DNA from 3 places in the Amorphus sp. 3PC139-8 genome. Region 2 is predicted to be linked to each of the others. Evidence: predicted binding sites of a transcription regulator. Region 2 holds the regulator's gene; each other region holds the start of a gene.
The links. Region 2 encodes LexA, which represses DNA repair genes until DNA is damaged. Its sites were predicted from a motif close to TGTTCNNNNTGTGTTCNG; they were not measured.
Positions count from the first base shown of each region.

Region 1: recA (recombinase RecA) is a predicted target of LexA. The motif match lies at 7,808-7,825, and genes of this name have one in related genera.
Region 3: uvrA (excinuclease ABC subunit UvrA) is a predicted target of LexA. The motif match lies at 6,444-6,461, and genes of this name have one in related genera.

Region 1 covers NZ_JABJVY010000009.1:82,446-92,850, reverse strand. Annotated here, with positions in the region: gene HNS03_RS10675 (YiiX/YebB-like N1pC/P60 family cysteine hydrolase) at 47-727, opposite strand; gene HNS03_RS10670 (AAA family ATPase) at 783-1,628, opposite strand; gene dksA (RNA polymerase-binding protein DksA) at 1,832-2,248, shown strand; gene HNS03_RS10660 (hypothetical protein) at 2,453-3,625, opposite strand; partial or broken gene HNS03_RS10655 (ATP-binding protein) at 4,577-6,208, shown strand; gene HNS03_RS10650 (DUF2254 domain-containing protein) at 6,327-7,577, opposite strand; gene recA (recombinase RecA) at 7,892-8,974, shown strand; gene pbpC (penicillin-binding protein 1C) at 9,059-10,405, opposite strand, start outside.
Region 2 covers NZ_JABJVY010000002.1:330,137-340,541, forward strand. Annotated here, with positions in the region: gene HNS03_RS03890 (LpxI family protein) at 1-345, shown strand, start outside; gene lpxB (lipid-A-disaccharide synthase) at 439-1,626, shown strand; gene mscL (large conductance mechanosensitive channel protein MscL) at 1,655-2,095, opposite strand; gene gltA (citrate synthase) at 2,256-3,551, opposite strand; gene gltX (glutamate--tRNA ligase) at 3,823-5,256, opposite strand; gene HNS03_RS03915 (ComEC/Rec2 family competence protein) at 5,374-7,650, shown strand; gene lexA (transcriptional repressor LexA) at 7,909-8,625, opposite strand; gene HNS03_RS03925 (TetR/AcrR family transcriptional regulator) at 8,961-9,599, shown strand; gene HNS03_RS03930 (enoyl-CoA hydratase/isomerase family protein) at 9,706-10,405, shown strand, end outside.
Region 3 covers NZ_JABJVY010000014.1:78,367-88,771, forward strand. Annotated here, with positions in the region: gene HNS03_RS14440 (hypothetical protein) at 1-510, shown strand, start outside; gene gyrA (DNA gyrase subunit A) at 740-3,496, opposite strand; gene HNS03_RS14450 (MarC family protein) at 3,769-4,404, shown strand; gene HNS03_RS14455 (protein phosphatase 2C domain-containing protein) at 4,636-5,508, opposite strand; gene HNS03_RS14460 (single-stranded DNA-binding protein) at 5,622-6,140, opposite strand; gene uvrA (excinuclease ABC subunit UvrA) at 6,583-9,465, shown strand; gene HNS03_RS14470 (hypothetical protein) at 9,877-10,035, shown strand; gene HNS03_RS14475 (serine/threonine protein kinase) at 10,263-10,405, shown strand, end outside.

The DNA of each region.
Region 1 (10,405 bases), on a different contig from region 2:
CGCCGGTTTCTGGGAGAAACCGGATACCGCTCGCTCGGCCCGTGCTTCAGAAATTGGAGTAGACGCGCGACAATTTCGGGTCGCTCGCAAGGCTGGCCGGCGTGAGAACGCGCTGATTTCGGATCAGGGTCCAGCACGCTTCGGCTTCGAGCTCGGCCGCCGCGCAGTCCGGGTGGGCCTGCCAATCGTCGAACACGGGGGACCCGCTGCCGGGTGTCTCGATACCGAGCTCGCGCACCGTCGCGACCGCTCCCAACTCGGCGCCCGCCTCCGCGAAAGCGGTCTGCACCAGTTCGCTGTCGTAGAAGGCGGATCGGTCCCGCCGGTAGAAGGGATCGAAGGGCAGGAGGTAATATTTCTCGAACGCGATCTCGATGGCTCGGGCGCTGATCTCCGCAGCGCCCTCGACGCCCGCCAGACGGTAGACGATATAGCGATTGCCGGCTCCGCGCCGGACGAAGTCGTCGATCGGCACTTCGAACACGCCGTCTTCGGGCGTCGCGTCGATGACGTAGGGCCCGCCGCCGGTTTGCCTCACAATCCCGACATGGGTGTACGGGTTCTCCTCCTCGCCGGCCGGGGGCTCGGTCAATCCTTGCCCGGCCGCTTGGAAGATGATGTCGCCTTCGCGGAAGCCGTCCCAGATGTCCGTCGCTTGGGCCCCCGTCGCGAAGGTCGCGCCGGTCAATCCCAGAAGTGTCGCGACTTTGAGCGATCGGTTGCCCATCCGACGGTCCCGTTTCACTAAGGCGCGGCTCCTTGAAATTACGACTTGCGAGCGATCAGCGCCCGTCTCGGCGGGTCATGAAGGCCAGCCGCTCGAACAGGTGGACGTCCTGCTCGTTCTTCAAAAGCGCACCGTGCAGGGGCGGGATGAGCTTCTTGGCGTCGCGCTCCTTCAGGACCGTCTCGTCGATGTCCTCGTTGAGGAGCAGCTTGAGCCAGTCGAGGAGTTCCGATGTCGACGGCTTCTTCTTCAGCCCCGGCACGTCACGGACTTGGAAGAAGATGGAAAGGGCTTCGGAAAGCAGACGCTTTTTGATCCCGGGGAAATGCACCTCGACGATCTCCGCCATCGTGTCGGGATCGGGGAAGCGGATATAGTGGAAGAAGCACCGACGCAGGAACGCGTCGGGCAGGTCCTTCTCGTTGTTGGACGAGATGATGACGATGGGGCGCTGATTGGCCCGCACCGTCTCGCCGGTCTCGTAGACGAAGAACTCCATCCGATCGAGCTCCTGCAGGAGGTCGTTCGGAAATTCGATGTCCGCCTTGTCGATTTCGTCGATCAACAACACCGGTCGCGTGTCGGCGGCGAACGATTCCCACAGCTTGCCGCGCTTGATGTAGTTCGCGATGTCGGAGACGCGGGGATCGCCGAGCTGGCTGTCGCGCAGGCGGGAGACCGCGTCGTATTCGTAGAGGCCTTGATGCGCCTTGGTGGTGGACTTGATGTGCCACTCGATCAGCGGCAGGCCGAGCCCACGGGCGATCTCGTGCGCCAGCACCGTCTTGCCGGTTCCGGGCTCGCCCTTCACCAGAAGCGGGCGCTCGAGCGTGATGGCGGCGTTCACCGCGACACGCAGGTCCTCGGTGGCGACATAGTCGGCGGAGCCTTCAAAACGCATGCAGAACCTCGCGGTCGCTGGGGAGGAAAGCGATTTTTCGACGTGGCGCAGATGCCACGCTTATACGATGACGCCGCATCCGCAAAGCGCCCGCCGTTTCGTCCGAGCGTGGGCTTTCTGCAATCAGGTGGTGAACGGCGTTGTGATGACCGCAGGCCATCGCTATAAAGGCGCCGCTTTACAGCGCGTGCCGAGGACGCTTCATGGCGGTAGAGATCGACGAAGACTATCGACCCTCGGAGGATGAGCCGTTCATGAACGAACGGCAGCGGGCGTATTTCCGCAACAAGCTTCTCGCATGGAAGGACGAGATCCTCCGGGAGGCGAAGGAGACGCTCGAACAGCTCCAAGAGGATTCCAGCAACCATCCCGACCTGGCCGATCGCGCCTCGTCGGAAACAGACCGGGCAATCGAGTTGAGAGCCCGGGACCGGCAGCGCAAGTTGATCGCAAAGATCGACGCCGCGCTGCAGCGGATCGAAGACGGCAGCTATGGCTATTGCGAGGAGACCGGCGAGCCCATCTCGCTGAAACGCCTCGACGCCCGCCCGATCGCGACCTTGTCGATTGAGGCGCAGGAGCAGCACGAACGCCGGGAACGAATTTACCGGGACGATTGAGCTCTATCCGGGCTTGCTGTCTGGAACCGGACCGGTTCCAGCTTCCTGATCCCGCTTTAGGATTTTGGCCGGCTCTTAAGAGCCGGCCTTTTTTCTGCCTTTGCCTCTAGGTCATGAACTCATAAATCCGGACGTTCCGGGTGGAGGCGATTTGGTTGAATGCACCGATCGACCCCGCTCCTTCGGACGCCGAAACGGCTGCGATCAGCGCCCGCCCACGCCGCGCAGGAGCCGCGCCATCTCGTCGTCGAGATCGAGATCGTCGTTGCTCTCGTCCGGCTTGGAGGTGGCGTTGCTGTCGGCTTCGTCGGCAGGAGCGGGATGAGCCGTCGTATCCTGAGGCTGCTGGTCTGGTTCGTCCTGAGCTGCCGCTGGCTCCGGCGATGGGGAGATGCGCCCGACATGCGACGGCGAAATCGCCGCCGCGGTCGGCAGGGCGGCCATCAATTCGTCATCGGGAGCTTCGTTCGGCCGCTTCCGTTGTTCGGGAGGCGACGGCGTCGAGGCGTCTGCCGCTGCGGGCTCCGGTCGGCGTGGCTGTGTCTGCTCGCTGGCCGCAGGGCGTTCGGCGGTCGGCGCCTGGCGCGCTCCCGCTGGAGCCGTCGGTGTGGCGAGCGGAGCACGCGGCGTTTGCGGACGGCGAAATGCGGAGGCCGAGTTCGGACGTTGTGATCCGCCCTGACCGGCCGCCGGTCGCTCGCCTGTGGGGGCCGGACGCATGGTCGCCGGGCGCGGCGTATCGTCGCTGCGGGTAGCTTTCGGGGCGGGCCGTCGGCGCGGCTCGTCACCTGCGTCGGCGGGGCGCTGGGGGCGCCGTGGGGCCTCCGCGGGTGCGGCGTCCGCCTGCGGCGGCGTCACGACCGGTCGCGCAGGCGGTTCGCTTGCCGCGGGTGGTTCCGTCGGGCGGGCGGCCTCAGTGCGGGGCGCGGGCTTGGGCGCCGGCACGGGGTCTGCGGCGGCGGCAAGATCGGCCTCCGCCTCCCCATCTTCCGCGAAGGTCCCGCGTGAGGACGAGGATGTTGTTCGGGCGCCTGCGTTGGAGCGGACCAGAGTGTCCGTCGAGGCGGCGGTTGCGTTGCGGATGATGCCTTCCTCGACGACCACGTCGACGGGGCCGCCGATCAGGATCAGGTGCTCGACATGATCGCGCCGCACCAGAACCAGGCGATGGCGATGATCGATGTCGGCGGAATCCATGACCGCCAGTCGCGGTTGCCGATTGCGCCGTTGCCGGCCCAACGCGCCGGACCCGTAAGCCCGTGCCACCGCCATGACCGCCCAAATCACGGCCACCAGCAAAGCCAATGTCAGAACGAAAAGAACGCCACGCGCAAACCCCGGATCGAGGCCGAACGATCCGGCGAGCCAACTGCTCATGAAATACTCCCCCGCGCATCTACTGGGTGCCCGGTCTCCAGGAGGCGAAGACCGTCACGCTGTATACAAGGCTGCCCCGCCATCGGCGAGGCCGGCGATCCGTCTTGCGCGGCCCGCACCCTGCTGATCGTATGCCCCTTGCGCCGTACAATAGTCGTCGCGCTCATTTTGCAAACCCTGATTCCTGTGGGTAGCTCCGCGGCTCTGCCACATTCTGGCGCATTCTGGCAAAGGTCGATGCGAATCAAGTGATTCGGCCGCGCCTGACGGACGTTTCCGCGGTCCCAGAAGGTGCTCATCTGCTCCGGCCACGGCGTTGGTCGGCGAGCTCGGAAGGAGCCGGACAGCGTGAATAACGGCGGACACGTGGATACCCGCAAGTTGAAGCTGGCCTCGCATGCCGGAGGGCTCGGGGTCGCCGGGGCCATTCTGCTTATCGCCCTGGCAAGTGGCGGGAGCGTGGCGATGCTCGGCGGCGAGCCGGCCGCGGTCGTCGTCGCGGGGTTGCTCGGCGCGGCTGTGATGGCGGCGGTTGCGATCGCCTGGTCGTTGGCGCGGACATCCGGCGATGCCGATGCACGAGCGATCGCGGTGGTGGAGGCCTTGCCGGTGGCGGCGCTATCGGCGACCGCCGCGGGCTTGGTGCGCCACGGCAACGCAGCCTATGCGGAGCTGAATCGGACATTCGGGGCGACGCGGCTCGTCACCCCGCTGAGATGGGCGGCATCCGACCCGGATGCTGCGGCGGCTCTCTACCGGGCGGTGAAGTCCGCTCACGCCGGCGAGGCGGCGGTGGCGCGGCTGACTGCGCCGCAGGCGGCGGGCGGGCGTATCTTTGACGTGCATGTCGCGCCGCTGGATGGCAACGGATCCTCGCTCCTGCTCTTTACGGTGTTGCCGGTGGCGGCACCGGCAAGCGAGGCCGATGACCTGCAGGATGCCGACGAGGCCGTGCTCTATGCTCGGCTGTTTCAGCGCATGCCTGTGGCGGTTGCGCTGGTCTCGCGTGACGGAGAGGTCTCGCTTGCGACGCCGCGTTTCGGCCGGCTGACCGGCTGGGAGGAGGCCGGGTCCGAGGAGACGCCGCGCAATCTGACCGATGTCTTCGCAGAGCCGGATCGGCCGACCGTGGCCGATGCGATATCGAGGGCGACCGCCGGCGAAAGCCTGGCGCGCCCGATCGACGTGGCGCTCTCCGGCGAGCCGCCGCGCGCGGTGCGGCTTTATGTGGCTCCGTTCTCCGAAGAGGGCGGTGCCGGCGAGCGCGCCATCCTCTATGCCGTCGATACGACGGAGCAGCGCGCGCTGGAGATGCAGTTCGCCCAGAGCCAGAAGATGCAGGCCGTCGGCCAGCTCGCCGGTGGTGTCGCTCACGACTTCAACAACATCCTGACGGCGATCATCGGCTTCTCCGACCTGCTCCTGATGAACCACCGTCCGACCGACCCGTCCTTCCAGGACATCATGAACATCAAGCAGAACGCCAATCGGGCGGCGGGTCTGGTCAAGCAGCTCCTGGCCTATTCCAGGCGCCAGACGTTGCGGCCGAGCCGGCTGCACCTGACCGATGTTTTGGCCGATCTGCCGGTGATGCTGGACCGGTTGCTTGGCGAGAAGGTCACGCTGAAAGTCGTGCATGGGCGCGATCTCTGGCCCGTACTCGCCGACGTGAGCCAGCTCGAACAGGTCATCATCAACCTGTCGGTCAACGCCCGCGACGCCATGCCCGACGGCGGCGAGCTGACGATCCGGACTGCCAACGTTCCCGCTGCCGAAGTGGCGGGCCTCTCCGCCGACGGGATCGCGGTCGCGGACCACGTTTTGGTCGAGGTGGCCGATACCGGCACCGGCATCCCGCCGGAGGTGGTGGAAAAGATCTTCGAGCCCTTCTTCTCCACCAAGGAGGTGGGGCGCGGCACGGGGCTTGGCCTTTCCACCGTTTACGGCATCGTCAAGCAGACCGGCGGCACCATCCTGGTCGACAGCCGCGTGGGGGAGGGCACCGTGTTCCGGGTGCTCCTGCCGCGCGCCGTGGATCTGCCCACCGCCGAACCTGCCGCTGCCGACGCGGCGGAGAACCTGCCGCCGGCGGACGCAGCCGATGCGAAAGCGCCGGACGCAGCCGCCTCGGCCGGTGAGGGACGCGCTTCGTCCGGCGACCGGGGCCAGGCGGATTCGCCACCCGCCGCCCAGGATCTGACCGGCAGCGCGACCATTCTCCTGGTGGAGGACGAGGACACCATCCGCGCGTTTGCAGCCCGTGCGCTGACCACGCGCGGGTATCAGGTGCATGCCGCGCCAACCGGCGAGGACGCCCTTGCCATTGCGCGCGAGCTTGGCGGGCGGATCGATCTTCTGGTCTCCGACGTGGTAATGCCGGAAATGGACGGGCCGACACTGGCGGTGGAGCTGCGCAAGCTGGCGCCTGAGATGCCGATCATTCTCATGTCGGGCTACGCGGAAGACGTGTTCGCGCGCACGCTCCCGGGCGAGCTGGAGTTCGCCTTCCTGCCCAAGCCCTTCACGCTGAAGGCGCTCGCCACGGCGGTGAAGGAGGCGCTCGAAGCGACGCCGGCGGGGTAGGGTAAATCCGCGGACACGTGGGAACCGGTTCTTGATTCTTTTCGCTCACGCCGACCCACCGGGCTCGTGGCTGCGCGAGGGCGGCCCGAAGCGTGTTTCGTCCGGGGGGGGTAGGAACTCATCCTGTCGGTGCGGCCGCGCGGACCCGTTCCCGCTCGATCTGGAGCGCCAAGGCTTCGTCGCTTCGCGCAAGCGCCAACGCGGATTGGCGGCGGGCCGCGGCGGCAAGCTGGGGCCCGCCTCTTTCGGCAAGCGCGCAGAGCGCGGACTGGAGCTGGATCTGCACTTCGAAGACACCCGCCCCGTCACGACCGATCGGCAGGAACACATGCTCCAGCAGATCGTCGGGATCGAGCGGCGGAATCCACAATCGCTCATAGCAGACGCTGTAGTCCGCCTTGTCCAAGCGCGCCTGCCAATCGCACAGAACCCGGACGCCGCGTCCGATCACGTCGATCGCGGTGCCGGGATCGTTGATGCCGGGCGAGAGGGCGCGCGAGGCGATCTCGGCAAGAACGGACAAGCCGAAGCGCGGATCGCTGTCGAAGGTCCGGATATCGCCGATGGAGAAGGCCGCACGCACCCGCTGCAGGGTGTCGTCGTCGGGCGAACCGGAAATCTGCGCAACTGGCTGGGTCGAATGCACGAATGTACCGGCGGGCGCGGTCAGGTAGATGTCCGTTTCGGTATCGTTTGCGATCCCGGAGAGCGCTGGAATGTCGACATGTTGGACGTAGCCGATCTTCTCGGTGATCACCGAAACCGCCGACGCCGGGATGTTGTCCGGATCCGGTAGCGGATGCCCGCCGAGGCTGGGCGCATCTCCGAAATGGGCAAGCGCCGTCGCGGTGGCCGTTTCGACCCGCTCGGTGGGCTCCTCGATCCGGCCGAGGCTGGAGAGATGGTCGATCCAGCGCAGCAGGGTCAGCACGATCAACCCGATCACCACGATCGTCATAGCGAACAGGACGACCCGGCCGCGCTCGCCGTAGACATTCGTGGAGAGGGTTACGATGCCGACCAGGCTGAACAGGAACGAGCCGATGAAGGTGCCGAGCGCGTTCTGAGCGGTGGTGTCCTCCAACAGGAGCCGGGTGGCGCGCGGCGTCACGTTGCTGGTGACGGTGTTGTAGTGCGTCACCATGACGGTGAGCGAGAAGGTGGTGACCGCGAGCATCGAGGAGGCGAGGATCTGCAGGATGCTGTCCACCGCCTGGGCGCCGATGGAGGCCGGCAGATCGGCCGGGATCAATCTGGCCAGAATCGGCGACATCAGCGCCGACGCGATCGCCAGGACGGCGAACAGGCTCGCGCGAACCCACAGCTTTTTTCCGAATTGGCGCAGCGTCCACTGCCACTTCGAAAGCATAAAAATCCAATCCGTCGTCAGCCCCGTCGCGCGCCGAACCGTCCCTGTCACGATCGCGACGGCTGCGCCCTTTTGAAGCGGCGTGTCGTGTGCGCTGTCAAGAAACGGCCGGTTTGCGCTTCGGTTCCAAGCGTGTCGCCGATCGGGAACACCGCACCTGGACGGGCCGGTTATGGGGTTGGCGCCCCCGATTTAGCGGCTATCACCGGGTCGGAGACGCTGCGATTGAAAAGAACATATTGCGAACAGGAACAAAACAAGTACAATCGCGGCGTTGAAAAGGTTCCGGACGTCGTGAGACATAGGAGACGACGATGGCGCAGGCGAATCTGAGGTTGGTCGAGGGATCCTCCATGGACAAAAGCAAAGCTCTGGACGCCGCGATCTCCCAGATCGAGCGGTCGTTCGGCAAGGGTTCGATCATGAAGCTCGGCCAGGGCTCGGCCGTGGAGGTCGAGGCGGTGCCGACCGGCTCGCTCGGTCTCGACATCGCGCTCGGCATCGGCGGATTGCCGAAGGGGCGGATCGTGGAGATCTATGGCCCGGAATCCTCGGGCAAGACGACGCTTGCCCTGCATACGGTCGCGGAGGCCCAGAAGAAGGGCGGCATCTGCGCCTTCGTGGACGCCGAGCACGCGCTCGACCCGATCTATGCGCGCAAGCTGGGCGTGAACATCGAAGATCTCCTGATTTCCCAGCCCGATGCGGGCGAGCAGGCGCTGGAGATTGCCGACACGCTGGTGCGCTCCGGCGCGATCGACGTTCTCGTGATCGATTCGGTGGCGGCCCTTACGCCGCGCGCCGAGCTGGAAGGCGAGATGGGCGATCAGCTCCCCGGCCTGCAGGCGCGGCTTATGAGCCAGGCGCTGCGCAAGCTGACGGGCTCGATCTCGCGCTCTCACTGCATGGTGATCTTCATCAACCAGATCCGCATGAAGATCGGCGTGATGTTCGGCTCGCCCGAAACGACCACCGGCGGTAACGCGCTGAAATTCTATGCCTCGGTTCGCCTCGACATCCGCCGTATCGGCGCCATCAAGGATCGCGACGAGGTGGTGGGTAACCAGACCCGGGTGAAGGTGGTCAAGAACAAGCTCGCGCCGCCATTCCGCGAGGTCGAATTCGACATCATGTACGGCGAGGGCGTCTCCAAGGTCGGTGAGTTGCTCGATCTCGGCGTGAAGGCCGGCATCGTGGAGAAGTCCGGTGCCTGGTTCTCCTATGACAGCCAGCGGCTCGGCCAGGGCCGGGAGAATTCCAAGCAGTTCCTGCGCGACAATCCGGAAGTTGCCGCCACCATCGAGGCGTCGATCCGCCAGAATGCTGGCCTGATCGCCGAACAGATCGTGGGTCAGGAAAAGGATGACGGCGACGACGATTTGGCGGCGGAAGGGTAACGCGAAGCCTGAAACAGGCGGGCGCCGGTGTTCTGGCTGGGATTTGCGGGAAGAAAGCAAAGCCCGACGGAATACCGACCGTCTCTACTCCACGAACACGGTCACCGAATCGGAGGCGCCACCTGTGCCGTCGAGAACGGTGATGCGGACCGCGCCGCTGTGGGCGACAGGGATCGCCGTGCTGCGACGATAGGGCGGGACGGAAACGGGGCGCCCGTCAACCAGCCAGACCAGTCGATCGGCGGACCCGTCGACCTTCACGGAGAGTGGCTGGCGTTCGCCGCCGGGCGCGGAGATTGCCACGGTGGCGCCGTCGGGCGGATAGGAAATCGACAGCGGCGTGCGTCCCGGTTCGACGTCCGGTGCGCGCGGGTTGCGGAAACGGCGCAGCGGCTCCGGCAGATCGCCGGTCGAGGCGATCAGGGTGCCCGCCGGCGCACCCGGTAGTGGCGTCGGCCAGGGCGCGATCCGGGCGAAGCTGTCGAACAGCAACGGGGCGGCCGCGCTGAGCCCCGTCAGGCCGGGAACCGGCGCGGAATCGGGCCGGCCGACCCAGACGGCGACGACATAGCGACCGTCGAACCCCACGGACCAGGCGTCCCGGTAGCCGTAAGAGGTGCCGGTCTTATAGGCGATGCGGCCGCCGCGCGCATTTTCCGGGGGGGCGGTCTCGGCGAGGATGTCGGCGACCTGCCACGCCGCCCGGGCGTCGAACAGGGCGGCACCTGCCGTCGGTTCCGCATCGCCGGCCCCGCCGGGGCTTTGTCCGGCCGAGATTGCGATCGGCTCACCACCGCGGGCAAGCGCCACATAGAGGTGCGCGAGGCCTTCCAGCGTGAGCCCGACACCGCCAAGACCGATCGCCAGCGACGGCGCCTCGATGCGCGGCAGCTTCAAGGTGACGCCGGCGTCGCGCAGGCGGACGGCGAGCCGGTTGGCGCCGATCGCGTCGAGCACGGCGACGGCCGGCACGTTGAGCGAGCGGGCAAGCGCCTCGCGGATGGTGACGGTGCCGTGGAAAATGTCGTCGAAATTTTCCGGCCGATAGTCGCCGAACCGGGTCGGCCGATCCTCAATCAGGGTTTCCGGATTGGCGAGCCCGGCTTCGAAGGCGAGCCCGTAGATGAAGGGCTTCAGCGTCGAGCCCGGCGAGCGCACCGCGCGGGTCATGTCGATATGGCCCTGGCGTGGCACCGACAGGAAATCGGCGGACCCCACATCGGCCAGGATCTCGCCGGTTTCGTGATCGACGACCAGGATCGCGGCCGACAGGTACGGCCCGAGCTGGCGGGTCCAATCCCGCGCGAGCTCTTCCAATTGAGACTGTAGGCGGACGTCGATCGTGGTGCGATGGACGAGGGTATCGGGGTCGGCGGCAAGCAATCGCCGAGCGAGATGCGGAGCGTGCATCGGCACGGGTCGGCGGGCCGT
Region 2 (10,405 bases):
GATGTCGGGCAATCCGCGGTCGTGGTCCGGGGGCGGATCGTGGCGATCGAGGCGGCGGAAGGCACCGACCGCATGCTTCAAAGGGTCAAGGAGCTCCGGGAGATGGGGCGCGTCGGCGGCCGCGGCGGCATTCTGGTGAAGCGGGCAAAGCCGGGACAGGATCTGAGAACCGAGCTGCCGACCGTCGGTGCGGCCACCGTGGCCGCGGCGGCGGGCGCCAAGCTCGGTGGCATCGTGCTGGAAGCCGGTCGCACCATCGTCGCCGATCGCCCGCAAACGATCGCCGACGCCGACGCGGCGGGCCTGTTCCTTCATGCCGTTGCCGGTGAGGAGCAGGTGGCGTGAGGCCCGAAGAGGATCGGTCGCCCGAGCGTTGCAGGCGAAGGCGAAGCCGGCCCGCCGCCCGCAAACGCATCCAAAAAGTGAGTTAGCGTCCCAATGACGAGCGAAACGGCTCTAAGCGTGTTCGTGATCGCCGGCGAGACCAGTGGCGATCATCTGGGCGGCGCGCTGATGGCCGCGCTCAAGGCCAAGACCGGCGGCCGCGTTGCCTTTACGGGCGTGGGCGGGGAGGCCATGCAGGCGGAGGGGCTGGAGCCGCTGTTTCCGTTCTCCGACATCACGGTCATGGGTGCGGATGCGATCATCCGCCGGCTGCCTCAGCTTCTTGCCCGTATCCGGCAAACGGCGGCGGCTGTGGTGGCGCAGAAGCCGGACGTGCTCGTGATCATCGACGCGCCGGATTTTACCCACCGTGTCGCGCGCAAAGTGCGCCGCCAGGATCCCTCAATCCCGATCGTGGACTATGTCAGTCCGACGGTTTGGGTCTGGCGTCCCGGCCGCGCGAAAGCGATGGCAGCCTATGTCGATCGGCTGATGGCGGTTCTGCCGTTCGAGCCTGGCGTGCATGCGCGGCTTGGCGGCCCGCCGACCACCTATGTCGGCCATCCCGTGTTGGAAACGCTGTTGCCGGAGTTGCCGGCAAGCGACCACGGTGTGGAGGCGGAAAAGCGGCCGGTTCTCTTGATCCTGCCAGGCAGCCGCTCGTCGGAGATTTCCGCGCTGCTGCCGACTTTCGGCGAGGCCGTGGCGCGGATTGCCGAGCGGGTGGAGGGAGTGCGCCCCGTTTTGCCGGCCGTCTCCCATCTTGCCGATAGGATCGAGGCGGAGGTCGCCGATTGGCCGGTCAAGGCGGAGGTCGTGCGCGGACGGGAGGCGAAGCTCGCTGCCTTCGCCGAGGCGCGGGCCGCGCTCGCCGCGTCGGGAACCGTGACGCTCGAGCTGGCGGTTGCCGGCGTGCCGATGGCGGTGGCCTATAAGCTCGATGCCGTCGCGCGGGCGCTGCGCGTGGTCAATCGCGTGTTCCGGTTCGTGAATTACACCACTATGGTGCTGCCGAACATCATCCTGGAAGAGCACGCGATTCCCGACTTCCTTGAGGAGGACGTGACGCCGGAGAAGCTTGCCGATGCGGTCGTGCCCCTTCTGGCGGATACGCCGACGCGTCGGCGGCAAATCGCTGCCTTCGCCCGGCTGGATGCGCTGATGCGGCTCCATGATGGGGCGTTACCGAGCGAACGGGCGGCCGAAACCGTGCTCGACATGGTTCGGACGAAGGCGGGATAGGGCGTCGTCCGGTCGGCGCTGCGCCTGCTCAGGGCGTCTCTTTTCCGCGCAACTCGTCGCGAATTTCGATCAGGACATCGAGCTGGGACGGGCCGGTTTTCACCTCCGGCACGACGTCGTCCGGCTTTTCCGCCATTGCGCGGATCCGGTTGACGAACTTGACCAGCATGAACACCACCAGCGCGATGATCAGAAAGTTGATGCAGCGCGTGAGGAAGGCGCCATAGGCAAAAATGGCGGCGCCGCTTTCTCGCGCGGCGTCCAGGCTGGAGCCCGGCGGTACGTCGCCGGACAGCACGACATACATCGACGTGAAATCGATGCCGCCGACGATCAGTCCGATGACGGGATTGATCAGGTCGTTCACGAGGCTTTGGACGATCGCAGTGAAAGCCGCCCCGATGATGATGCCGACGGCAAGGTCGATGACATTGCCTTTGGCGACGAAGTCGCGGAACTCCTTGATCATGGCGGACTTTCTCCCTGCTTCGGCAGACGCGCGAAGACTGAAACCCGATGCTGTCGGACTCTACTCTGATCCGGATCCGGCAGGTGTCAAAACCAAAAAAGCCCGCGAAGATCGCTCTTCGCGGGCTTTTCATTCGTGTCCTCACAAAGGACGGAGCGGATTAGCTCCGCTGAGTGATCGGCACGTAGTCGCGCTGGGAGGCGCCGGTGTAGAGCTGGCGCGGGCGACCGATCTTCTGGTGCGGATCTTCCACCATTTCCTTCCACTGGGCGATCCAACCGACCGTGCGCGCAAGCGCGAACAGCACGGTGAACATGGTGGTCGGGAAGCCCAGCGCGCGAAGCGTGATGCCGGAGTAGAAGTCGATGTTGGGATAGAGCTTCTTCTCGATGAAGTACTCGTCGCTGAGCGCGATCTTTTCGAGCTCCATGGCGACGTCCAGCGCCGGATCGTCCTTGATCCCGAGCTCGGCCAGCACTTCGTGGCAGGTCTTCTGCATGATCTTGGCGCGCGGGTCGTAGTTCTTGTAGACCCGGTGGCCGAAGCCCATCAGACGGAACGGATCGTTCTTGTCCTTGGCGCGCGCGACATATTCCGGGATCTGATCGACCGAGCCGATCTGATGCAGCATGTTGAGCGCCGCCTCGTTGGCGCCGCCATGTGCCGGACCCCACAGGCAGGCGATGCCGGCCGCGATGCAGGCGAACGGGTTGGCACCCGAAGAACCGGCGAGCCGCACCGTCGACGTCGACGCGTTCTGCTCGTGGTCGGCATGCAGGATGAAGATCCGGTCCATCGCCCGGGACAGAACCGGGTTGAACTTGTAGTCCTCGCACGGCACCCCGAAACACATCTGCAGGAAGTTCGCAGAATAGTCGAGATCGTTGCGGGGATACATGAACGGCTGGCCGATCGAGTACTTGTAGGCCATAGCCGCGATGGTCGGCATCTTGGCGATCATGCGCAGGCTGGCGATCATACGCTGCTGCGGATCGGTGATGTCGGTGGAGTCGTGATAGAAGGCGGCAAGCGCGCCGACCACACCGACCATGACCGCCATCGGATGAGCATCGCGACGGAAACCGGTGAAGAACCGGTTCATCTGCTCATGGATCATCGTGTGGTAGGTGACCCGCTGAACGAAATCGTTCTTTTCCGCCGTGGTCGGCAGCTCTCCGTAGAGGAGAAGGTAGCAGGTCTCGAGAAAGTCGCCGTGCTCGGCGAGTTGGTCGATCGGGTAGCCGCGATAGAGAAGGACGCCTTCGTCGCCGTCGATGAAGGTGATCTTCGATTCACACGAGGCCGTGGAAGTGAAGCCGGGGTCGTAGGTGAAGCGCCCGGTATTCTTGTAGAGCGACTGGATGTCGACCACATCCGGCCCAACGGAGCCGGAGTGGATCGGAAACTCCCAGCTATCGTCTCCGATCGTTAGTTTGGCATTCTTCCCATCTGCCATAAGCACACCCCAATCTAGCAAGATCGCAGGCGGGTGGATCCGTGCGGGAGGGCACCGATCGCCCCTTCACCGTACGACGACGGTGCCTCGCGATGGGTGGATTGTCGCTTGCTGCGTAGCCGATTTGAACCCACCTCGCAAGCAACACCGGACTTTGCGGACGACCTGCCGCGCCTTCTGCGGTTGCCGGTCGAGGAGGCTCGCCGAAAGCGTGTGGTCGGTCGTTCTCACGCGGTGGCATGTCCCCGCCGCCGCGTGAGCGTTCTTGCGATCAGGCTGCTGGAGAGGATGCTTGATCGCTCAGACGTGCGAGGCTCTCCTCACGGCCGAGTGTCTCCAAGACATCGAACACCGGCGGGGAGGTGGTGCGGCCGGTCAGCGCGCAACGTAGAGGTTGCGCCACCTTGCCGAGCTTCAAGCCGGTCTCTTCGGCGTAGGCGCGGACTTCCGCTTCCGTGGCTTCCGCGCTCCATTGGGGAAGCTTGGCGAGACGTTCCGCCATGGCGGCGAGATGGCTGCGAGCCTCGTCGGTTAGTATGCCGGCGGCCTTTGCGTCGAGAGAAAGTGGGCGTTTGGCCCAGATATATTCTGCCGAATCAATTAGTTCGACCAATGTCTTCGCGCGCTCCTTCAGCCCCGGAAGGGCGTGTGCGAAGCGCGCGCGAATCTCGGGCGTGAGCGTTGTTGCGACCGTGACGTTGTTGTCGAGGTGCGGCAGCAGCGTGTCGATCGCTTCCATCAGCCGCTCGTCGCTGCTGGTGCGGATATAGTGGCCGTTCAGGTTTTCCAGCTTGGCGAAGTCGAAGCGGGCTGCCGAGCGGCCGATCTGGTCGAGGTCGAACCACTCGATCATCTCTTCGGTGGAGAAGATCTCCGTGTCGCCGTGGCTCCAACCGAGCCGCACCAGATAGTTGCGAAGCGCCTCGGGCAGGTAGCCCATGGCGCGGTAGGCTTCCACGCCCAGGGCGCCGTGGCGCTTGGATAGCTTGGCCCCGTCCGGTCCGTGGATCAGCGGGATGTGGGACCAGCTCGGCACGTCCCATCCCATCGCCTGATAGATGACGCTCTGGCGGGCGGCGTTGGTCAGGTGGTCGTCGCCGCGCACCACATGGGTCACGCCCATGTCGTGGTCGTCCACCACGACGGCGAGCATGTAGGTGGGCGTGCCGTCGGAGCGCAGGATGATGAAGTCGTCCAGGTCCTTGTTGGCGAACGAGACGCGGCCCTGGACCCGGTCTTCCACGATCGTCTCGCCGTCGAGCGGCGTCTTGATGCGGATGACGGGGGGTACGCCTTCCGGTGCCTCGGACGGATCGCGGTCGCGCCAGCGCCGGTCGTAGAGCGGCGGCCGTCCCTCCGCCCGGGCGCGCTCGCGCATTTCCGTCAGCTCCTCGGCAGACGCGTAGCAACGATAGGCCGCGCCGGACTCCAAGAGCGCGTGTGCAATCTCCGCATGACGTTCGGCGCGGGAGAACTGGTAGACCGGCTCGCCGTCCCAATCGATGCCGAGCCAGGAGAGCCCGTCCAGGATCGCCGCGATGGCCGCGTCCGTGGAGCGTTCGCGGTCGGTATCCTCGATCCTGAGCAGCATCTTGCCGCCGGTGTGGCGGGCATAGAGCCAGTTGAAGAGCGCGGTGCGCGCGCCGCCGATGTGTAGGAAGCCGGTCGGAGAGGGGGCGAAACGCGTGACCACGGGCGCCGTCATGGATGCCTCTTTCGGTTATCGAAAAAACCCGCATGCTACCGGTGGACGATTTCGCCGGGGCGGGCGCGGCTCGTTTAGCATGGGCTGCGGGGCGCGCCAAAGCATTGGGGCGGTGGAATGCAGGAGCCGACGACGACGTCGAGGCTTCGACGCAGGGCTGCGCACTTTCGCGCATTGCCGTTTCGCGCATCGGTGCGCAGTGCGCGCCTGCGCGGGCTGCCGTCCCGCGTGCGCAATTGGGTCGCGCAGTGCCTGGAGACCGACCTCGATCGCGGCAGGGGTTTTCTCTGGTTGCCGGTGGCCGCCGCGGTTGGCATCGCGGTTTATTTCGCGCTGCCGCGGGAACCGCACTGGCCGACGCTTGCGGGCCTTGGTCTCGCCGTTTCGCTCGCCGCCGTCTACAGCCAGCGCCATCGGCTCGGCTTCGCGGCGCTGGCGACTTGCGCCGCCGTGCTTTTCGCCATGGCCGCCGTTGCGGGACAAACGGCGCGGGTGCAGGCGCCGGTCGTGCCTTATGACGGCACTTTCGTGGTGCGGGGGTTCGTCGAGACGCGCGAGCCGAGACCGGACGGGGCGGTGCGCTATGTCCTGAGGGTGGTCTCGATGGAGGGGCTGACGCGCGAGCGGATGCCGCATCGGGTGCGGATGACCGCGCGCGGCAGAGGAGATAGGCCGGAGGTGGGGGATGGCGTGCGCGCGATTGCGCGGCTTGCTCCGCCGCGCGGGCCCGTCGCGCCTGGAGGTTATAATTCCGCCCGGCGTCTGTTCTTCGAGGGGATCGGCGCCAGCGGGTTTTCCTATGGCTTGCCGAAGCCCGCGAACCTGGGATCGCCGCCGCTCGATCTTCGCGTCGTGGCGGCGGTGGCGCATGTGCGCGCGAACATCGCCGAACGGCTGCGGATGGCGCTTCCCGGCCGCAACGGCGAGCTTGCCGCCACGCTTCTGGTGGGCGACCGCGGCGGCATCCCGGAGGACACCCAGGACGCGATCCGGGCGGCAGGCCTCGGTCACATCCTGGCGATTTCCGGGCTTCATATGGCGCTGGTCGCCGGCACCATCTTCACGCTCATCCGCTTCGGCCTGGCCGCGCTGCCCTCGGTCGCGCTGACGTATCCGATCCGCAAATGGGCTGCTGCGGCGGCTCTTCTGGCCGGTTTCGTCTATCTGGTGCTGTCGGGCGGTGCGATCGCAACGCTAAGAGCCTTCGTCATGCTTGCGGTCGCCTTGGTGGCGATCCTGGCGGACAGGCCGGCGCTGACGCTGCGCTCGGTGGCCGTCGCGGCCCTGGTCGTCATGGCAATCGATCCCGCTGCGGTAATCGAGCCGGGCTTTCAGATGTCGTTTGCGGCTGTCATCGCTCTGGTCGCGGCCTATGAGTGGCTTGCCGGCCGGGAGCGCGTCCGCGATCCGCCCGCAAATTCCGGACGGATCCGGCGGATCGGCCGCTGGGGCGGACTGTGGATTGCCGGGCTGGCGCTCACCTCTCTCATCGCGGGGCTTGCGACCGGACCGATCGGGGCCTTTCACTTCCACCGGATCGCGCCGTTCGGACTTCTGGGCAATCTCCTGGCGATGCCGCTGGTGACGTTGGTCGTGATGCCGGCGGGCGTCGTCTCCGTGGCGCTCATGCCGCTTGGCCTCGATCCGATTCCGCTCACCGCGATGGGCTGGGGGCTCGACGGGGTCGTCGCGGTGGCTCACATGGTCGCGGATTTGAGCGCCGGGGCAGGGGCGGTCGGCCGGACTCCTGCTGTGGCTGTCCTCTCGATGGCAGCGGGCCTGTTGTGGCTGGCCTTGTGGACCACATCCTGGCGGTTTTTGGGAATCGGTGCGATTGCCGCCGGTCTCGCGTTCTTGCCGTTCGCTTCGCGCCCCGATGTGTTGATCGCCGATGACGGCCGCACGGTCGCCGTGCGTGGGGCGGATGGGCGTTTGCGCATCGCGGTCGCGCAAGGCGGTGCGTTCGTGGCGCGCATGTGGCTGGAAGCCGACGGCGATTCCCGCGCCGCGGACGATCCGAGCGTCAAGGCAGGCATTTTATGCGATGGGCTCGGCTGCACGCTGCCGCTGGTCCGCGGGCCGCCTGGCTCCGAGGCGGCGTCCTCCGTCAATACAGAGAGCCCGCACAGCTTGGGGATCCTGAACGGCAAGCTCGCCTTCGTGGAACGGCCGCAGGCCTTCCTGGAGGACTGCCAGCGCGCCACGATCCTGGTGACGCGACACACAGCGCCGCGCGATTGCACTGGACCACTCTTGGTGGTCGATCGGCGTAAGTTGATCGAAACCGGCGCGCTCGCGCTCAAGCGGATCGACGATCCACCCTTCTATCGCCTCACGCGCGGCCGTCCGAAGGTGCCACGCCCCTGGGATGCGCGTCCCGTGGTGCGCCGGTAGCGCTTTTGCCTTTGGCAAGCGCGCGTTGGAATCATTGCGCTCTTCTCGGAACCCCCAACGGCTCCAAGTGTTCGGTTCGAACGCGTTTCCGGATGGCGAACCGGCTTCCACTTCGCCTGGAAATGCTCTCGAACCTCTCCGCTCGGATGGACATATCCGAGCGACAAGAAACGCTCCAGATTCAATAGCTTGAGTATGTCCCGAAGGTCTTGGGCAGGGGAAGGCCGAGCACCGGTTCCGCCTTATTCGGGACATGCTCTAGTAGCTGCGAAACAGCGCCACCAGCCGGCCTTGAATCCGCACCTGGTCGGGGCCGAAGATCCGCGTCTCGTAGGCCGGGTTCGCAGCCTCCAGCGCGATCGACGCGCCCTTCCGGCGCAGCCGCTTCAAGGTCGCCTCTTCGTCATCCACCAGCGCCACGACGATGTCGCCATTATCGGCCGTGTCGGACTTCTTGATGACGACGGTGTCGCCATCCAGGATTCCGGCCTCGATCATGGAATCGCCGCGCACTTCCAACGCGAAATGCTCGCCGCCGCCCACGAGATCGGACGGCACGGTGATTTGATGGCTTTCCTGCTGGATCGCTTCGATCGGGACACCGGCGGCAATCCGGCCCATAACCGGGATCGACAGACCGTTGCCCGTGCTTTTCGGCTCGGGTGCCGGCGGTGGGGAGGCCGGTGCCTTGCCGCGCGACCCTTCGATGACGGCAGGGGAAAAGCCTTTGCTGCGTGGGGCCGCCAGCGAAGGACCAACCGATTCCGGCAGCCGGATCACTTCCAGCGCGCGTGCCCGGTTCGGTAGGCGGCGAATGAAGCCGCGCTCTTCCAGGGCCGTGATCAAACGGTGGATGCCGGACTTGGAGCGGAGGGCCAACGCCTCCTTCATTTCGTCGAACGACGGCGGGACCCCGGTTTCCTTCAACCGCTCATGAATGAACATCAAGAGCTCATGTTGCTTGCGGGTCAGCATCAGGTCGGTCCCACCCCTCGCTTGCAGCCAGCCAAGACGCGTACAAATCAGGAACGTAAGGTACGCGTTCCATATGTGTTCCGCAAGAGTTAATGTCCGGTTTCCGATGGATGGGGCGAAGCGCGAACAAGTGGCGGCGAAAGCCGGGCCTTTTGGAGATCGGCTAGTGGCACACTGTGCACCATTTTTCCCGGATGCTGTCAAAGGGTCGGCCGCGTCGGCGGTCACCGCGTAGCAGCCGGCCAGCCTAATCGTGCTGTGGCGGCATCGATTGACTGTTGTTTACTCGCGGGTATATTGCTTACGCTTAAGAAGGCGACATCGGAGCATTCCCCTTGGCCACCCTTTCGCCGCGCCAATCTCCCTGGTCCAATCGCGAGGCGCGCGAGAGGGAACGGGAGAGCAAGCGCGAGGCGGTGCTTGCGACCGCCGTTCAGTTCTTCAATCAGAAGGGTTTCCACGCGACCTCGCTGGACGACGTGGCGACGGCGCTGAACGTCACCAAGCCGACGATCTATCACTACTTTTCCAACAAGGATGAGATCCTGTTCGAGTGCGTGGGACGCGGGCTTTCGGCGCTGCGGGAGGCGGCCGACGCGGCTGCGGCCCGTGGCGGCAGCGGGATGGATCGCCTGCGCGCGCTGATGCGCGAATATGCGCTGGTGATGACCCAGGATTTCGGGATCTGCGTGACCCGGACCGCCGATGCCGAACTGGCGGAAGAAAGCCGGCTAAAATTTCGCGCCCTGAAACGGGAGATCGACGAGACCATTCGCGGCGTCGTGGAAGACGGCATGCGCGACGGCTCCATCGCGCAAGGCGACGCCCGCCTGATGACCTTCACCCTGTCGGGTTCGCTGAACTGGGTAGCGCGCTGGTACGACCCGAAGGGACCGATGTCAGCCTCGGAGATCGCAGACGGAGCGGTGTCGATGTTGGTCAACGGCCTTGCCCCGCGCGGGGAAGCGGTCTGAGCGCGGCGGGCAGGGGCCGACAGGTCAGCCTGCCGGATCTCAGGTCGACGGCAAGAACGAAAGTTCCGGACAAGGGGCTCGGAGTGTGAGGGAGGGCGAGGGCGCCATGAGCGAACCGATCAAGCTGACCATTGCGGACGGCGTTGCGGAGATGCGGTTCAACCGCCCGGACCAGCTGAACGCGCTGGATGGGGCCATGGCGCAAGCCTTTCAAGCCTGTGTCGAGACCGTGCTCGCCGAGCCGTCCGTACGCGTGATTTTGATGAGCGGTGCGGGACGTTCGTTCATGGCCGGTGGCGATCTGGCCGCGTTCCGGGCGGGCGAAGATAAGCCGGCGGTGGCGCGTGCTCTGATCGAGCCGGCGCATGCCGGGCTGAAGCGCCTGGCGGCAAGCCCGGTCCTGACGCTGGCGGTCGGGCAGGGGCCGATCGCGGGGGCGGGAGTGTCGCTGTTGATCGGCACCGATCTCGCGATCGTTGCCGAAGGCGCCACATTGAATCTCGCTTACGCGCGAGTGGGCGCGAGCCCGGACTGCGGCGGCTCGTGGGCGCTACCGCGGCTGGTCGGCCAGCGCCGGGCGCTGGAGATTGCGCTCCTGTGCGACACCGTCGATGCGGCCGAGGCGCAGCGGATCGGCCTGGTCAACCGGGTGGTGCCGGCGGATGCGCTCATGACCGAAGCGCGCAAGCTGGCGGCCCGGCTTGCCGGCGGCCCGCCGCGTGCGCTCGGCCACACCAAGGCACTGCTTCGCGCCGCCCTCGATACGCCACTCGAGGCCCAGCTCGATGCCGAGGCCGAGCGCTTTC
Region 3 (10,405 bases), on a different contig from region 2:
CTTTCGAATCCGGTCTTTCGTACCCCGATCTTCGATGGTTCCGGCCTGCGCGAAATTCTTGCGCGCCAGACCTCGAAATTCCGCAATCCGTCATTGTGTGATGCCGGTCACTCGCGCGAAGCCGCATCGATCCCATCTTCAGTTCATCGAGGCAACGGAGCTCTCGGAGACGGGACCAAGGGGCCAGCGAAGATGACCAAGCATCGTATCACCACACGTTTTCTGGCAGCCTCCGGCGCCATGCTGTTCACGGCGATCGCTGTTTCTGCAGGCGTGACGTCGGGTGGGTTTCAGTCCACCGCCAAGGAAGACCGCTTCCAATCGGTTTCGCAGGAGCTGTGCGCCGGCCAATCCTGGCCGAACATTTCGCCGGCCTGCGTGAGCTGGAAATCGGGAACGCCAGCCACGCGCAAGGTCCGGTTCGTAACTGAAGTGTCGAACGATCGGGCCAACGCGACGACGACTCTGAACCGGGTTCCAGCGGCACAGCAGGTCGCGAGCGCGCAGTAGTAGACCTTCGCGGCCGGACGCATAGGCCGCAAGACGATTTCGCCCGAAAGGGCACCACCCTCCAAGCTCGACTTTCGTCGCGACGGTTCGCCCCCCCCACCGTCAGGCGAAACGCCCCGCAGCGACCTACGCTGCGGGGCATTTCTTTTTTAATGCTGGGCGAAAAACGCGATTATCGGTTTTTCGCTGTGACCGTCGATGCCGGCGAACAACGAGAACCCGGACGGTCTTACTCCTCGGACGGCCCCTCGGCGGGACCATCTTCGGTCCCATCGCTCTCACCATCCTCGTAGTCTTCGGCCTCTTCCTCGCTGACCCGCTCCACGGAGACCACCTTCTCGCCTTCGGCGGTCGAGAAGACGATCACGCCCTGGGTGTTGCGCCCGGCCAGCCGAATGCCGTCGACCGGGCAGCGGATGAGCTGGCCGCCGTTGGTCACCAGCATGATCTGATCGGAATCCTCCACCGGGAAGGTCGCGACCAGCTCGCCGTTGCGCTCGTTGACGGTCATGGCGACGATGCCTTTGCCGCCACGGCCCGTCACCCGATACTCGTAGGCGGAAGTGCGCTTGCCGAAGCCGTTCTCCGAAATTGCCAGGATCACCTGCTCGGCTGCGCCGAGCTCGGCATAGCGCTCCGCGCCCAGCTCGACGTCGCCGGTCTCTTCCATCTCGACGTCGCCGTTCGTCTCGCCCTCGCCCGCCACCGCGCGGCGCATCTTGAGATAGGCGGAGCGTTCGGCCGGCGAGGCCTCCACGTGACGCAGGATCGACATGGAGATGACCTGGTCGCTGTTTCCGAGCGAGATGCCGCGCACACCGGTTGAGGAACGGCCGGCGAAAACGCGAACGTCCGTCACCGGGAAGCGAATCGCCTGGCCGTGCGCCGTGGTCAGCAGCACGTCGTCGTCCGGCGAACAGATCTGGACGCCGACGATGCTGTCGCCCTCGTCGAGCTTCATGGCGATCTTGCCGGCCCGGTTCACCTGCACGAAGTCGGACAACTTGTTGCGGCGGACCGTGCCCTTGGAGGTGGCGAACATCACGTCGAGTTCGCCCCAGCTCTCCTCGTCCTCCGTGAGCGGCAGGATCGACGAGATGCCCTCACCCTGCTCAAGCGGCAGGATGTTGATCAGCGCCTTGCCGCGCGCCTGCGGCGCGGCGAGCGGCAGCCGCCAGACCTTCTGCTTGTAGACGATGCCGCGCGAGGAGAAGAACAGCACCGGCGTGTGGGTGTTGGCCACGAACAGCCGGGCGACGAAATCCGCCTCGCGGGTCGACATGCCGGACCTGCCCTTGCCGCCGCGACGCTGCGCGCGGTAGGTGGCGAGCGGCACGCGCTTGACGTAGCCGGCGTGGCTGACGGTGACGACCATGTCCTCACGCTGGATCAGGTCCTCGTCTTCGAGGTCCGCCCCGCCTTCCAGGATCTCGGTGCGCCGCGGTGTGGCGAACTCTTCCTTCACCGCGGTCAGCTCGTCCTTGATGATTTCCAGGACGCGGATGCGCGAGCGCAGGATCTCAAGATAATCCTTGATCTCCTCGGCGAGCTTGTTGAGCTCCTCGCCGATCTCGTCGCGTCCCAGCGCCGTCAGCCGCTGCAGGCGGAGGTCCAGGATCGCCCGCGCCTGCTCTTCCGACAGCCGGCAGGTGCCGTCCTCGGCAACCGCATGGCGCGGATCGTCGATCAGCCGCACCAACGGGATCATGTCGCGCGCCGGCCAGTCGCGGTTCATCAGCTCTCTGCGGGCGGTCGCGGGATCCGGCGAGGTGCGGATCAAATGGATCACCTCGTCGATATTGGCAACGGCGATCGCCAGACCGACCAGCACGTGTGCACGGTCGCGCGCCTTGTTGAGCAGGAACTTGGTGCGCCGGGTGACGACCTCCTCGCGGAAGCCGATGAAGGCCGTAAGCAGGTCGCGAAGCTGCATCAACTCCGGCCGGCCGTAGTTGAGCGCCACCATGTTGGCGCCGAACGTCGTCTGCAGCGGCGAGAAGCGATAGAGCTGGTTCAGCACGACGTCGGCGACGGCGTCGCGCTTCAGTTCGACCACCACTCGCAGGCCGTCGCGATCGGATTCGTCGCGCAGATCCGAAATGCCCTCGACGCGCTTTTCGCGCACCAGCTCGGCGATCTTCTCCACCATCGAGGCCTTGTTGACCTGATAGGGGATCTCCTTGATCACCAGCGCCTCGCGGTCCTTGCCGGCCGTCTCGATCTCGACCTTGCCGCGCATCACGATCGAACCGCGCCCGGTCTGATAGGCCGAGCGAATGCCGGAGCGGCCGAGAATGCTGCCGCCGGTCGGGAAGTCCGGCCCCGGCACGATCTCCCACAGCGCCTCAGCCGTGAGCGTCGGATCGTCGATCAGCGCGATGACCGCGTCGATCACCTCGCCCAGATTGTGCGGCGGCACGTTGGTCGCCATGCCGACGGCGATGCCACCGGCGCCATTGACCAACAGGTTTGGGAAGCGCGCCGGCAGCACCACCGGTTCGCGCTCGGAATTGTCGTAGTTGTCCTGGAAGTCAACGGTCTGCTTGTCGATGTCATCCAGAAGCGCCGTCGCGACTTTCTCCTGGCGGACCTCGGTGTAACGCATCGCGGCGGGCGGATCGCCATCGACGGAGCCGAAGTTACCCTGGCCATCGACCAGCGGCAGCCGCATGGAGAAATCCTGCGCCATGCGCACTAACGCGTCGTAGATCGCCTGGTCGCCATGGGGGTGATATTTACCCATGACGTCGCCGACGACGCGCGAGGACTTCTTATAGGGCTTGTTCCAGTCGTAGCCGTTCTCGTGCATCGTGTAGAGAATACGCCGATGCACCGGCTTCAGCCCGTCGCGGACGTCCGGCAGGGCGCGGCTCACGATCACGCTCATGGCGTAGTCGAGATAGGACCGCTCCATCTCGTCGGTGATCGAGACGCCGCGAATGCCCTTCGGCTCGTCGCCCGGCGGCGGAACTTGCTCGTCGCTCACGGAAAATACGCTCTCATGGTTGGTCGATTCCGATGTCTATAGACGATTCCCACCAGTCGAGCCAATTTCGGCGTGCCGAGGCGTTGGGAAAACGGTCAATGAAATCAACCGGATAGATGCAAGGTTCTCTGGACCGCAAATTCGGCAGGGGAAAGGCGGCCGCTTTCCTGTCAAATGGGTGTCGCACGCGGCCGTTCCAATGGTGCGTTTCAGCCGCCGAGACAGTTTGAATTGCGCTCCCCGATTGACCGAATAGAGAGGCCATCCAGCGCATGATCGACTATCTCACCCATGCCCTGACGACGCTGTTCGTCACCATCGATCCGATCGGTCTCGCCCCAATATTTCTGGGTTTGACGCCGGGATGGTCGCGGGCAGCCAGGCGCGCGGTCGCCTTCCGGAGCTGCCTGGTCGCATTCGCGATCCTTCTGGTGCTGTCGCTGGTGGGCAATCCGCTGCTCTCCTTCCTGGGTATCTCGCTGGCCGCCTTCCGCGTCGCCGGCGGCCTGCTTCTATTCTGGATCGCCGCGGAAATGGTGTTCGCCAAGCGAACCGAGCGGAAAGCGAACATCGCCCAGAGCGCCGCCCACGAAGGCGCCCCGGACGAAGACCACGACATCGCGATCTTCCCGCTTGCGATCCCGCTAATCGCCGGCCCTGGCGCGATCTCCGCCGTGATCCTGTTGTCCGACCAAGCACCGTCGACGATCGCGTTCGGCGGAATGATCGCCTCGTTCGCGCTGGTGCTTGGCGGGACGCTTTTGATCTTTCTGGGCGCGCAAAGGGTCGATCACGTTCTAGGCGACACCGGACGCGCGGTGCTGACCCGCCTGCTCGGCGTCATCCTTGCCGCGCTGGCCGTCCAATTCGTCGCCGACGGCGTGATCGCGCTCGCCAAGACGGCATAGGGCATGGCCACACCGGCTGAAAGTCGAATCTTCGATTTCGAACAAATAATGAAGACGTATTACTTCCCCGGCGACTGCATCGTGACCAGATGGGCACATGCGCGGGGACGTTCTTCACTACGACGACATTTCGAACACCGGACTCTTCAGCGCCGATAACGGCAACCGTTATGCCTCATCTTCCCCCGACCTGCGAGACGAGGTACTCGTCTCGAAGGACAAGGGTCGATTTCACCCCCGCCGGCGGCCGTTGCCCTCAAATCTCCCTCGCACCAGCAGTGCGGTGGCGTCGTCGGACACCTTGAAGCGCGGATAGCGCCGGCACGAAGGGTCTTCGCCGTGCTCTACCATCCGCAGCTCCTCACCCAGCGCGGCCAGTCCGCGTGACGTTGCGGCTTCCAGCGCGGCCTCCGGCGAATAACGGCCGTAGTCCTCAAACAGCGCCGCGAAGCCGTCGGTGGCCAGAAGTGCGGTCTGGGAAGCGGCCAGATCGAGCCGATGCGTCCGGGCGTGGTCGACCACCTCGGGGTCAAGGCCGAAGATCCAGTAGCCCTCGGGCGTGTTGTGCCGGTCGCGCCCCTCACGCATGCGCCGGCGCACCTCAGGATGGTCGAGAGTCGCACCGTGATCGTGCATCTGCTTTGCCGCCGCCTGCTCCACCTCCCGGCCCGGCCGGCCGAGCCCGACCGATCCGAACCGCCCCTCGCCTCCGCGGGCGATGAGAAGGCAGTCACCGAGCTCGATTGCCTCGATCCCGTCCGGATCGAACCGCGCGATCAGGATTGCCGCGGTGGGGCGCTGATGTCGTGCCTCGGGCGGGCGCACGACGGCCTCGTCGAAGCGTTGCGCCAGCAGATCGATCGTCTCCGCCAGAAGGGATCGAAGGTCGTCGGTCCCCGCTCCAATGCGCTCCGCCAGGATCTCACTGGCGGTTGCCGACAGCCAGGCCGCGTCGCTCGGCCCCTCCAGGCATTCGAACGCGCCGACCCCGGTCGCACCGTCGATCACCCAGGCGAAGTTGCCGGCGGTACCGAACGCGTCCTCGTTCGCCCGCGCCGGATTGCCCGGCAGCGAGCAGTGATCCAAGAGCGTCAGTGAGACCATTGCCGGCCCGCCTTCGCGTCCCGGCCCACAAAATGGGCCGACGACCTGAACTCGTTGCCGAACGCGCTTACACCGTCAGGCAAAGGGCGTTCGACGTTGAGACCGGGCAGAGATCAGAACGGGATCTCGTCGTCGAGGTCGCGGCCATAGCCACCACCCCCGCCGCCGCCGGTGTCCATCGGGCCGGATTGGCCGAAGCCGCCCGATCCGCCGGAACCGCCGCCATAGGAGCCACCGCCCCCACCCCCGCCGTAGGAGCCGCCGCCACCGCCGCCTTCGTTGCGGCCGTCGAGCATGGTGAGCGAGGAATTGAAGCCCTGCAGCACCACCTCGGTGGTGTAGCGCTTCTGGCCCGACTGGTCCTCCCACTCCCGGGTCTGGAGCTGGCCTTCCAGATAGACCTTCGAACCTTTGCGCAGATACTGCTCGGCAATCCGGCAGAGGCCCTCGTTGAAGATCACCACCCGGTGCCACTCGGTGCGCTCACGCCGCTCACCGGAGTTCTTGTCGCGCCAGCTCTCCGAGGTCGCGACCCGAAGGTTCGCGACCGGCCGACCGTCCTGGGTGCGGCGGATCTCCGGATCGGCCCCGAGATTGCCGACCAGGATCACCTTGTTGACGCTGCCGGCCATATTCGCCTCCTAAAATTCGCCGTTGCTGTCGGCGCAGCCCTCCGGCGCGCCATCAAAGTCGCGGCGACGATAACGGCCCGGCGCGCGCGGACCAATCGCCGAGCCCGACGTTCCACGTCTTTTCGCGATGTTTTTTCCGGCCCGTGCCCCAACCCCGATGGTCTCTTCGGCCGGAAATCTGGAACATTCCAGGAACATATTACATTGACGCGTGCCCCTGGCAACCTCTGAGAGACGACCTATCTGTGAGCATGGTCGCTCGCGGCACCTCGCTCCGCCGTGGGCTTGCCAATCCGCAACCTCCGGAACATAGATAGAACATACACGAGTCGGATCGAACCGTGCGCAAGCCGGCGCGGCGTTTGCAGGCCCGCCCTCTTCGGCGCTACACGGAGTGACGACCGACATTGCCGTCCTTCGCAAGACCGGACCAGACCGCCTCATGCACAAGACGATCGCCATCAAGGGCGCCCGCGAGCACAATCTGAAGAACGTGGATCTGGAGATCCCGCGGGATGCGCTGGTGGTCTTCACCGGCCTGTCCGGGTCCGGCAAGTCGTCGCTCGCCTTCGACACGATCTACGCGGAAGGCCAGCGGCGCTATGTCGAAAGCCTGTCGGCCTATGCCCGACAATTCTTGGAGATGATGCAGAAGCCGGATGTCGACCAGATCGACGGACTGTCTCCGGCGATTTCGATCGAGCAGAAAACCACCTCCAAGAACCCGCGTTCGACCGTCGGCACCGTCACCGAGATCTACGACTATATGCGGCTCTTGTGGGCGCGCGTAGGCATTCCTTATTCGCCTGCGACCGGACTGCCGATCGAGAGCCAGACCGTCAGCCAGATGGTCGATCGGGTGCTGGAGCTGCCGGAGAAGACCCGGCTCTATTTGCTCGCGCCGATCGTGCGTGGCCGCAAAGGCGAGTACCGCAAGGAGCTTGCCGAACTGCAGAAGAAGGGCTTCCAACGCGTCAAGATCGACGGCGCCTTCCACGAGATCGGCGAGGCGCCGGCGCTGGACAAGAAGCTGAAGCACGACATCGACGTGGTGGTCGACCGGGTGGTGGTGCGCGAGGATATAGCGACCCGGCTCGCCGACTCGCTGGAGACCGCGCTGCGGCTTGCCGACGGCATCGCGGTAGCGGAATTCGCCGACGAGACCGAGGCCGACGGCAGCCCGCGCCGGGTCGTGTTTTCGGAGAAGTTCGCCTGCCCCGTGTCGGGCTTTACGATTCCCGAGATCGAGCCGCGCCTGTTTTCCTTCAACAATCCCGCTGGCGCCTGTCCGAGCTGCGACGGGCTCGGCACGATGCTGAGCTTCGAAGCCGACCTGGTGGTGCCGGACGAGACGCTGTCGCTACGCGCCGGCGCGGTCCTGCCGTGGGCGCGCACCGGCAACACCTCGCCCTACTACACCCAGACGCTGGAGGCGCTGGCGAAACATTTCGATGGCTCGATGACCGAGCCCTGGCGTGACCTTCCCGAGGCCCTGCGCGACGCCATCCTCTACGGCACCAACGAGAAAGTGACCTTCGTCTACGACGACGGGCTTCGGAGCTACCAGACCAAGAAGAGCTTCGAAGGCGTGGTCAACAACATCGAGCGGCGCTGGCGCGAGACCGATTCCGACTGGGTGCGCGAGGAGCTGTCGCGCTACCAATCCGACAAGCCGTGCGACGCCTGCGGCGGTTACCGGCTGAAGCCGGAAGCGCTGGCCGTGAAGATCGCCGGGCGCCATATCGGCGAAGGCTCGGCCCAGTCGATCCGCGACGCCCACGCCTGGTTCGGCGAGCTGGACCAGCACCTGACCGACAAGCAGAACGAGATCGCCAGCCGGATCCTGAAAGAGATCCGCGAGCGACTGCGTTTCCTGGTGGACGTCGGGCTCGACTATCTGCAGCTTTCGCGCAATTCCGGCACGCTGTCCGGCGGCGAAAGCCAGCGCATCCGGCTCGCCTCGCAGATCGGCTCGGGTCTCACCGGCGTGCTCTACGTGCTGGACGAGCCCTCCATCGGGCTGCATCAGCGCGACAACGCCCGGCTTCTGGAAACGCTGAAGCGGCTGCGCGATCTCGGCAACACGGTGATCGTGGTCGAGCACGACGAGGACGCGATCCTCGCCGCCGACCATGTGGTGGACGTGGGGCCGGGCGCCGGCGTCCATGGCGGCCGCGTAGTCTCCCAGGGTACGCCGGAGGAGATCATCGCCGACCCGGCCTCGCTCACCGGACAGTATCTCTCCGGCGTGCGCGAGGTCGCGGTCCCGGCGGAGCGGCGCAAGGCGACCAAGGGCCGGCGCATCAAGCTCACCGGTGCGCGCGGCAACAACCTGAAGAACGTCTCGATCGAGCTGCCGCTCGGCACCTTCACCGCCGTCACCGGCGTCTCTGGCGGCGGCAAGTCGACGCTTCTGCTCGATACCTTCTACAAGGCCGTGGCGCGGCGGCTGAATGGCGCCCGCGACGTGCCCGCCCCCTACGATTCGATCGAGGGGCTGGAGCTGATCGACAAGATTATCGACATTGACCAGTCTCCGATCGGCCGCACCCCACGCTCCAATCCGGCGACCTACACCGGTGCCTTCACCCCGATCCGGGAGTGGTTCGCCGGCCTGCCGGAGGCGAAGGCGCGCGGCTATGGTCCGGGTCGCTTCTCCTTCAACGTCAAAGGCGGGCGCTGCGAGGCCTGCCAGGGCGACGGCGTCATCAAGATCGAGATGCACTTCCTGCCCGACGTCTACGTCACCTGCGATGTCTGCGAGGGCAAGCGCTACAACCGCGAGACGCTGGAGGTCACCTTCAAGGAGAAGTCGATCTCCGACATCCTGGAGATGACGGTGGAAGAAGGCTGCGGCTTCTTCGAGGCCGTGCCCCAGGTGCGCGACAAGCTGGAGACGCTGAAGCAGGTCGGCCTCGGCTACATCAAGATCGGCCAGCAGGCGACCACGCTTTCGGGTGGCGAGGCCCAGCGCGTCAAGCTGGCCAAAGAGCTTTCCAAACGCGCCACCGGGCGCACGCTCTACATCTTGGACGAGCCCACCACCGGACTGCACTTCCACGACGTCGCCAAGCTTCTGGAGGTGCTGCACCGGCTGGTGGAGACCGGCAATACGGTGGTCGTGATCGAACACAATCTGGAGGTCATCAAGACCGCTGATTGGGTGATCGATCTGGGACCCGAAGGCGGCGACGGTGGTGGCCGAATTGTGGCGATGGGCCGGCCGGAGGACATTGCCGCCAACGAGGAGAGTCACACCGGCCAGTTCTTGGCGGAATTGCTCGCCCGCCGGCCAAAAGCGAAGACGGCGAGCGCCGCCGAATAGAGAGATTTGACGACATGCGGAGGCACAGCCTCCGCAAGAAAATATTTCAAAACAGAAACTTAGATCCTATTCGGTGCTCACGACGGGCGGCCGCGATGCAGTCCGCGCCGCCAGCGCAGAGAGGAGCCCCGCCACGGCGGAAGGTTTCGGCGGCCAACGCCCGGCCCGGCTTTACTTGTCAAATTGCGACGAAATCGTGTCGAACCTTGCGTCGTAAGGTCTGCGCGAAATGCATGCATCGCAGAACTGACATGCTTTTTTATCTGATTACAGAAGAAGCAAACTAGCCCATATAAGCGTCAGTCGATGGTCACGGACCAAGCAGCCGGGACCATTTCGATGCCAGTCATCCACAATGAGGTCTGTTACCGCTGCCGGCCACGAGGCTCGGCGGCTTTTTGGAGCGCCGCCATGTTCGACATTTTCGTTCGGACGTTTCAGTCCTGGAAGGACACCCGCAACATCGCCGAAATCCGCAAGCTCACCCCCCACCAGCAGATGGACCTCGGGCTGAGCCCGCTGGACATCGAAAAGCTGGTCGGTCGCTCCAGGGATGTGCTGCGTCCGTGACTCAGAATTCGGACCGAGACGTAGTTTTTGCGTCTCTCGGTTCGTTTAAGCCGCGACCGTCCCCTCCCCTCGGGTCGCGGCGATAAGGAACGCCCGCCGGTTCCCTCCCACCGGCGGGCGTTTTCCGTTTCGACAGCCAATAAGGCCCTCAATTCTCGCGGTTGCCTTGTTGACGATCGATGCTTCCGGCTGCACCGAAAGGCGAAATGGATTAGGGAAGGCCCCAAGTGATCGGAGAGAATGCCGCCTTGGATGCCAAAACCCCCGTCCCCGCGCCCCGTTTCGAGGCCGACACCGTCCTCAAAAGCGACGTGTTCAGCCGCGTGACCCTCGGCCGCCTCGGCGATGTCGTCGTGGTGGAACGCGATGT